2 regions of the Marinococcus tarijensis genome follow, and region 2 is predicted to be linked to the other one. Evidence: predicted binding sites of a transcription regulator. Region 2 holds the regulator's gene; the other holds the start of a gene.
What was found. The regulator NrdR, encoded in region 2, represses ribonucleotide reductase genes. The targets are predictions, from matches to a motif close to AACACNATATATNGTGTT.
Positions count from the first base shown of each region.

Region 1: a site for NrdR is predicted at 2,850-2,867, ahead of nrdI (class Ib ribonucleoside-diphosphate reductase assembly flavoprotein NrdI). Genes of this name have one in related genera too.

Region 1 is NZ_JBQOJA010000006.1:10,423-14,851, forward strand. It holds gene nrdF (class 1b ribonucleoside-diphosphate reductase subunit beta) at 1-320, opposite strand, end outside; gene nrdE (class 1b ribonucleoside-diphosphate reductase subunit alpha) at 339-2,393, opposite strand; gene nrdI (class Ib ribonucleoside-diphosphate reductase assembly flavoprotein NrdI) at 2,398-2,793, opposite strand; gene ACTTK7_RS04750 (redoxin domain-containing protein) at 3,226-3,843, opposite strand; gene ACTTK7_RS04755 (PepSY domain-containing protein) at 3,891-4,429, opposite strand, start outside.
Region 2 is NZ_JBQOJA010000003.1:127,472-131,900, forward strand. It holds gene ACTTK7_RS02825 (replication initiation and membrane attachment family protein) at 1-1,308, opposite strand, end outside; gene nrdR (transcriptional regulator NrdR) at 1,325-1,804, opposite strand; gene speD (adenosylmethionine decarboxylase) at 1,976-2,359, opposite strand; gene ACTTK7_RS02840 (glyceraldehyde-3-phosphate dehydrogenase) at 2,730-3,761, opposite strand; gene coaE (dephospho-CoA kinase) at 3,901-4,429, opposite strand, start outside.

The sequences.
Region 1 (4,429 bases), on a different contig from region 2:
TTCGAATAGGATTTTGCATGCACCGCGTTTTCCATCATTGCCATAAAGTTTAATACCGCTTTACGCTGGTGGCCTTCCACCTGCTCAGCAACCTTTGGCATGCCGATATTTCCCTGCTCTGTATCAAGCAGGGTCAAACCTGCGAGTACTTTCATATACGTGTCTTTTTCTTCATCGGATAAATATTTCCAGGTGAGCAGATCCCCGTTGAGCGATATTTCCTCTGGAAGCCAGAATTGTTTTACGTTCTGGCTGTAAAACATCTGCGTAAAGTCGTCGTCTTGTTTGGACCAGTCGGCTGCGTCAAATATTTGATTCATGGGGTGATGCTCCTTTCTTTACACGACGCAGGAGAGGCAGTCGTCCTGTCCTGTGTCTTTTGTCCGCGCATAGTAAATCGTCTTGATACCTTTATGATGGGCATAGAGATCAATTCGGTTCAGATCTCTTGTGGTGATGGTGTCACGCACAAAGAGAGTGAAGCTGATGCCCTGATCGATGTGCTCCTGGATAGCTGCGATCATATCCACTACGTTGAACATGTCCATGTCATATGCCGCTTTGTAGTAGAACCAATTATCCGGTGCGAGGCCAGGCATTGGGTAATACGTTTTCGAGTTTCCGTACGTCCGTTCTTCAATCCGCTCCATAATCGGCATAACAGAAGCAGTTGCCGACTGTACATAGGAAATGGAGCCGGTCGGCGCGATCGCCAGGCGGTAGCTGTGGAACAATCCGTGCGTCTGCACCTGCTTCATCAGCTCTTTCCAGTCTTCGGCATCCGGTATAGCCATGCCTTCAAACAGGTCCGCAATTTTAGCCGAGGATGGAAGGTAAGAACGATTCAGGTACTTGTCAAAGTAGGAGCCGTCAGCATAGCTGGATCCTTCGAAGCCGTAGAACGTTTCCCCTGTCTCTTTGGCCAGTTCCATCGAACGCTGGATAGAGTAGAAATTCACAGCCATAAAGAAGAAATCAGCGAATTCCCGTGCTTCTTCGCTTTCGTACGCGATATGATTTTGCGCCAGAAAGCCGTGCAGGTTCATCGCTCCGAGACCGATCGATTTCATCATCTGGTTGCCGCGGCGCACAGCCGGAGCGTTCGTAATATTGGTATGCGTTGCTACGTGGGTCAGCGAATCGGTGGCGAGCTTCACTGTATCCTTGATCGTTTTGTGCTTCATGACATTGGCAATGTTCAACGAACCAAGGTTGCAGGAAATATCGAGGCCGACTTCATCTTCCTCGCCGTAATCCGTATAGCTTGATACCTCAGACGCCTGAAGGACTTCAGAGCAAAGGTTGGAGAATTTTACTTTGGACACGTTATTCAGCGCGTGCGCCCGGTTAACGTTATCCTGGAACATCAGATAAGGATACCCGGATTCGGACCGGAGAATCGCCAGCTTTTCAAGCATGCGGCGGGCATTGACCTTGTCTTTTTTCACACGGTCGTCCTCGACGAGCTTGTCGTACATTTCACTCATATCCATTTCATCAAGATGCTCACCGTACGCCCGGTACACTGTATGCGGATAGAACAGATACATATCTTTATCCTGGCGGGCGAGTTCAACGAACTTATCCGGAATTACGACCCCGATTGATAATGTTTTAACACGCACATCTTCATCGGCCGAAATTTTCTTGGAGTCCAGGAAGTCGTGAATATCCCGGTGAAAAATATTTAAATACGCCGCGCCGGAGCCCTGGCGCTGCCCCATCTGATCTGCATAACGAAAAGCATTATCGAGCAGCTTCATTACGCCGACGACGCCTTTTGTCGCGTTTTCCACATCCTTAATGGCTTCGCCCTTCGCCCGGAGCTTCGATAGGTTCAGCGACACACCGCCGCCTACCTTGGACAGCTGCATGGAAATATCGACAGCCCGGGAGATGTCATTTAAAGAGTCGTTTACTTCAAGCAGGAAGCAGCTGACTAATTCTCCGCGCCGTTTTCTGCCGGCATTCAGGAACGTCGGGGTGCTCGGCTGATAATCCTGGCTCATCATCATTTCTGCAAACTGCTCAGCTTTCTCTGCATTTCCATTGCCGAAATAAAGGGCCACAACAGCCACCCGGTCTTCAAAGCGCTCAAGGATCATTTTCTGATCATTGGTTTTCAGCGCATAATCATTGTAGAATTTAAACGCACTCATGAATGACGGAAAACGGAATTTCTTTTCATAGCAAAGATTGTAGACGCGCTCAATTTCTTCAAATGAATACGCCTCGAGGAATTCTTTTTCATAAAAGTCATTTTCGAGCAGGTAGTCGAGCTTTTCTTTCAGATCGTGAAAGAAAACAGTGTGCTGATTGACGTATTGAATGAAGTATTGATAAACGGCTTCTTTGTCTTTTTCAAATTGAAAGGACCCGTCCTTTTGGAACATGATTTCATTGTTTAACTGGATCCAGTCGGTGGTTTGTGTTTGTTGCAACTTTCATCGCCTCCTCTGCGAAAATGGACACATCGTTTTTTGTTCCGCTCAGTTCGAATTTATGGAGTATGGGAACGTTGTAGTTAACTGCAATCTGATTGGCGCTTTTGGCGAAATTGTCTCCCCATACTTTGTTTCCACTCGATGCCACAGCAAGAAGCTGCTCTGCATGTTCTTCGAGAAATGCTTCGGTGGATTCCGGAATATTTCCAAATCCCTTCGTATAGGTGATAAGGATAAACGGTTCATCGATTTGTTCCGCTTCATTCAGACTGTACACCCGGTCAAACGGGATTTTTTCCGCAAAACGCTTCACGTTGCCCGTCATAGAATCAAAAATGATCGGTATCATCGAATCCCCTCCTTACTTTCTAAAATGTACGAATGCCTGTACACTTTTGCTATACCACTACTATATATGGTGTAATCATCTTTTTCAACATACATGATATAGATATTTTTCGTTTCATCCTCTTGACAATTAAAATCTCTGCCATACTTCCTTATACTCCGCGATTCTACCCCTGTAATTGTGCACATTTTCTGACAGAAAAAATTTCAGTAAGTAAGGCCTGCTTCTATATCTAGTCGTTTTTAAAAACTGGCAGTGTCTGTAATACTACATACGGACATGCATTTAGTCCAGCTCTCTACTTACGGCAGAGTAATTTTCGGTAAATTCTTGATACTTTCAGCATACAGAAAAAATGCACTACGCAAACAAAAGCAGCCCGCGCCTTCGCGGACTGCCTTTCCATATTTCATCGCCTTTTCAGGCGGTGTTTTACCGTTCTTTCAATTGAATAAGCTCGTTGACGATCCAGTAGGGGTCCGGCCGGTCAGCATCCCAGGCAGAAACTGCCACGGTACCGTCCTGGTCGATGACATACGTTACATCTGCGGGACAGTACGAATGGTATCCGGCAGTCCGCAGGGCCGCTTTAACCTCCGGGACGTCCTGAAGCAGGTAATCGCGGCAGGAGATACACGCGTTGTACCAGGAGGCTGCCACATCATTTGTATCTGCAAGCACCTTTCCTGAGAAAGACATATACTGCAGCTCTTCCTGAAGCGCGGACACCTGCCCGCTGGCAGCTACTACAACCTGGGCGCCCATCTGCCGCAGCAGCGGTGAAGCCTCCTGGTAGCTTCGCAGCCGTTCTGTTTCTGCATGTATCCAGCCGCCAAAGCAGAACAGAAGCACTACCGGCCCCTGGAGGAGGAGCTGGTTTAACGTAACATTTTCCCCGTCCATGCCAGGCAGTGAGAATGCCGGTGCTCTCTCTCCCATTCTAAGTCCCGGGCAGACTCCCGGCCGTTTCTCCTGATGCCATTCGTTCCATAAGATGTTTTTTGCCCGGTGCAGCTGTGAATGCAGCACCTTTTCCCTCAGTAGTGCCATTCCTGGAAGACTCCTTTCGGACCCCGTTCATCTGTTGGTGTTAGTTTTTAATTGTCATCATCATCGTCGTCATCTTCAATATCCCTGGAAGCGATTGTACCGTCTGCATCATTTATGAAGAAATCACCTTCCTGTTCGTTCGTTTCCACCGAAAGGTCGTATCCGTTCTTTTCACGATCAAGCTCCCATTCGTTCAGCTCTCCGGACACTTCACCCATTCCCGAAGACACGATATCCTCTAAGCTGACACTGTCCCCGTCCTGAATCAACGTTTCTTCATTATCCTTATCATCATCGGTTTCTTTTTCGGTTACATTGCCGGAGAACGCGCCTACTTCAACATCGTATTCCTGTTCACCTTCAAGTTCTACATTGTATTTCTGATCTTCCATATCCAGTTCCAGCTCAACCGCCTGACCGCCCGTTTCCTCCTCAGCAATCATTACAGCTTCGTCGGCAGTAATTTTTTCTTCACCAGAACTGCTGTTGTTTTCGTTACTTTCTGCGGCTGTTTCTTCTGAAGATTTGTTTGAAGAGGTTTCTGCTTCCACGCCACTATTCATGGTCGTGTAAGCTCCTGCACCAA
Region 2 (4,429 bases):
TGCCGGTTTGTTTTCCGCTTGCTCTTCTTTTTCCAGCCACTTAGGCAGCTTATCGTTTCGGACATAGCCCTGAGACCGCCTATTCGTATAATTGTTTTTAGGCGCCTGGCGTTCCTGCGCCTGCTTGTGTTCTTCTTTCGCTAGCTTCATGGCATCCTCTACGGTATGTACTTTTTTCCTTGTCCACTGGCCGGCAATTTTATACACAAGCGCTTTGCTTAATTTCATATTATTTTTCTTCATCACGTAATCTGTCAACACGTTCACGACTCCCGGGGATAAACGGTAGCTGAATAAAAGCTCCTCCACGAGATGGATATCCGACTCCGGCACAGTGGCTCCTTCGGCCACCGAACGAAGAAACGTGACGGGGGACGTCTGTTCATAAAACTGCTTCATCTGCTCCTGTTCAGACACCGGGCGGCTCTCTGCCGGCGCCGGATCCTGACGCTCTGTGCGGTTTCCGAGCGCAGGCGGGGCTGCTCCGTGCTCCATACGGTAATGATTTTTTGCCTTTTTACGCAGATCTTCTATATTTACTTCATCGTCTGCTGATAAGGACTCCTGAATCACTTTTCCCATATCAATAGGAGACAGCTGATACACAAAAGCAAGCCGGCGGACAGTCTGCTGCAGCGAAGGTGTTAGCAGCCGGGAGCTGTCGAGAAAGGAAGGAAGCGAAGCTTTTAGCAGTTCCATGTCGAATCCATTCTCTTCAAGCTGCAGACGCGACGGCTCACTGCCACCGACAAACTCTGTCCCTTCATCTGCCGGAGGCGGCTCGGAAGCCATTTCCGACGCATGCAGGGAAGCAAATACTTCATTGAACGAAGCCGTAATTTCTTCTGCTCCTTCAGGCACAGCTGAAATGCCAAAACGCTGGCGCAACTGAATGTATTTGTTTTTCCCAAGGCGGTTATATAAAAATACGCTTAACACATCATCCTGAAAAAAAGCGCGCGGCGACATGGGCGGCTGGATATCATACACAAATGTCTTATCCTGGGAGTGTGTTTCGAGTTCATAAACCCTGAGAAGCCCGATACCCTCAAGTAGGCGGCGGGCAGCGTAAATTTCATTTAAAGGCATCTGCAAAAAAGCCATCAGTTCATGATGGGTTGCTTCGGAGCTTTCATAGCAGTCTTTTTCCAGTTTATTCTGCAGAGTCTGGTAGAGAGCGATCGCTTTGCTTCCGACTAACGGCTGGTAGAGCATAGACATCGTCTTATCTGTGCTCTCGCTGAATTCTTTACTTGTGCGAACGTAGTACCCGTCCACCGGCTTTACTTCCATCCAATGCAGACTCAAAGCGCCGCCCTCCTTTTTATGATTTTGATGAATCCTCTTTATTTTCTTTATCAATCAGTTCTTTTAATTCATTGATGAATACATTTATATCACGAAACTGCCGGTAAACAGAAGCAAAACGGACATAAGCGATTTCATCAATATCCGCGAGCTCTTCCATGACAAGCTCCCCGGCTTCCTCACTTTTCACTTCTGTTCGTCCCTCTTCCCGCAGTTTATTTTCAACCCTCGAAACGATGCCCTCGAGCGTTTCCATTGGGATTGGCCGCTTTTCACAGGCCCTGATTAAGCCTCTCAGCATTTTTTCCCGGCTGAATTCCTCCCGGTTACCATTTTTTTTCACTACGACAAGCGGCAGTTCTTCCACAATTTCAAATGTGGTAAAGCGGTGGTGGCACGTATCACACTGACGCCGGCGCCGGATGGAACGGCCTTCATTGCTTGGCCTCGAATCCAATACACGTGTGCCATTGGAGTAGCATACAGGGCATTTCATTATTATCATCTCCAATTTGATGGGCGGTCTCTATTTTTATTGGTTCTATCATATCACATTCGCTCCTGACGGGAGGATGACAATTTGTGTATTTCTTTGAATCCCCTGTACTGCAGGCAATAAAAAACCGTTCAAGCAGCTACCTGTGCTTAAACGGTGTTCGTATGCGTATTATAAGGCATTTGCTTCCGGGCGCTCTACACGGATAGGCCCTGTGCCGCGGGGGATTTCTATTGTTTCTTCCGCTTCGGCACCGAGCGAACCGGCAATATATTTAGCGGCCGTGTTCGGATCAATATGATCTCCGCACGTATAAACATCGATACTTGCGTAGCCGTGTTCCGGAAAGCTGTGAATCGTTAAATGCGATTCTGAAATGATGACTACTCCGCTTACACCCTGCGGAGCGAATTTATGAAAAATCACTTCTCTTATCTCAGCGCCTGCTTTTAAAGCGGCGTTTACAAAGATACGTTCGATTGCATTTACATTGTTTAAAGTTTCTTCGTCACAACCCCAGAGCTCGGAAATGACATGGCGTCCCATTGTTTCCATGGTACGTTTCCCCCTTTGTTTCTTTTTATATCATTAGGTCGCTGTATTTTTATCGGCCCGTCACATTTTAAAGGCTACTCTGGGGGAAAGTTAGTCCAATTTGGCACTAACCCTTACAGTAACCGCTAGTATACCTGTATACGCCTGAAAACTGTGCATTTCTGCCGTTAAATTCAAGGACGCACAGGCACGAAATTCAGTATACGACGTTTATTTGCAATTTGCAACCAGTTTTCACATGCAGCATCTTTAAAGCTTTAATCCAGGGCTTAAATGCCTGTATATACTCCGTAACTTCTGTACATAATCCCCTTAGAGGATAAACAAAAAAGCGCCCCGCTCAAGGGACGCTTTCCCACATTAACGATTTTTAAAACGAAGCGACGGAGGAGTAGCCGACAGCTGGTTCCCCCACCATTTTTACGAGGTCCACTACCCGGCAGGAGTAGCCCCACTCATTATCGTACCATGCAAGCACTTTAACCTGGCGGTCGTTAATGACCATGGTGGAGAGAGCATCGATAATAGATGAATTTTCGTTTCCATTAAAGTCTGTTGATACGAGCGGATCCTCGCAGTAGGAAATAATGCCTTTTAATTTTTGTTCTGAAGCCGTTTTTAGCGTTTGATTGATCTCTTCCTCTGTTACCGGACGCTTCATATCAATGACCATGTCCACAAGCGATACGTTCGGTGTTGGCACCCGGAGAGCCATACCATTCATTTTTCCCTCCATGGAAGGAATCACCTCTGAAAGAGCTTTAGCTGCCCCGGTAGAGGTCGGGATAATCGACTGACCGCAGGCTCTTGCCCGGCGCAAATCTTTGTGGGGATTATCCATATTGTTCTGGTCATTGGTGTATGCATGCACAGTTGTTATTAAACCGCTTTCAATACCGATGTTATCCTCAAGCACCTTGACGACCGGCGCCAAACAGTTCGTCGTGCAGGAGGCGTTCGAGATTACGTGGTGACGTTCCGGATCGTAGTCCTCTTCGTTTACTCCCATTACGATGGTCTTATCGACTTCTTTGCCAGGAGCAGTCAACACTACTTTTTTCGCTCCGGCTTCTATATGCATTTCAGCGTCCGGGCCACGGTTGAATTTTCCCGTTGCTTCGACCACAATATCTACCCCCAGTTCTTCCCAGGGAAGTTCGAGGGGATTTCGGTTTTGAAGCAGCCGGATCCGCTTTCCGTCCACAATCATTTCGTCCCCTTCGGATTTCACGTCAAGCGGAAACGGACCGTGCACACTATCGTATTTCACTAAATGAGCCAGCGTTTCAGGAGGATACATGGCATTGATGGCTTTCACTTCAATTTCAGGGTCCATCATTGCCTTTCGAAAAACCATACGCCCAATTCGTCCGAAACCGTTGATCGCTATGCTTGTTTTCATTTAATATCCTCCTCTGGAAATATGTTATGCTTTTATAAGTAAAATCTAAAAATAGTATAACACATTGATAGCGTATTCTTGCAACCTATTTTTAAAAAATAACCACTTTCTTTTACGAAAAGTGGTTATCCAGACGTCTTTATTTTATTTTCCATTGATGGAGCAGCTCGTTTACCTGAGTTTTTGTTTCCTTCTCTGTCCCCGAATTATCGATAACTGCATCTGCCAGGTCTCTTTTTTCTTCGAGGGGCATTTGCGATTTGATTCTCGCGGCCGCATCCTCTTCTCCCCGGCCGTCACGCTCCACGAGCCGCTGTTTTTGTGTTGCTTCATTGACATAAACGACGATAATGCGGTCGACCAGAAAGTTCAAATTGTTTTCGAGCAGAAGCGGAATGTCGAGCACGACATGTTCATTTCCTTCACGTACGAGGTCATCCCGTTTGCTCATCATGCGCTGCCTCACAGCCGGATGAATAATTTGATTAAGCACCTGGCGTTTTTCAGTATCATTAAAAATGACAGAGCCTAATTTTTTTCTGTCGAGCGTTCCATCAAACTGGAGAATTTCCGGGCCGAAGTGCTCAATAATCTGCTCCAGGGCAGGCTCTCCCGGCTCCACCACTTCCCGTGAAATCACATCAGCGTCAATCACAGGAAGGCCCTGC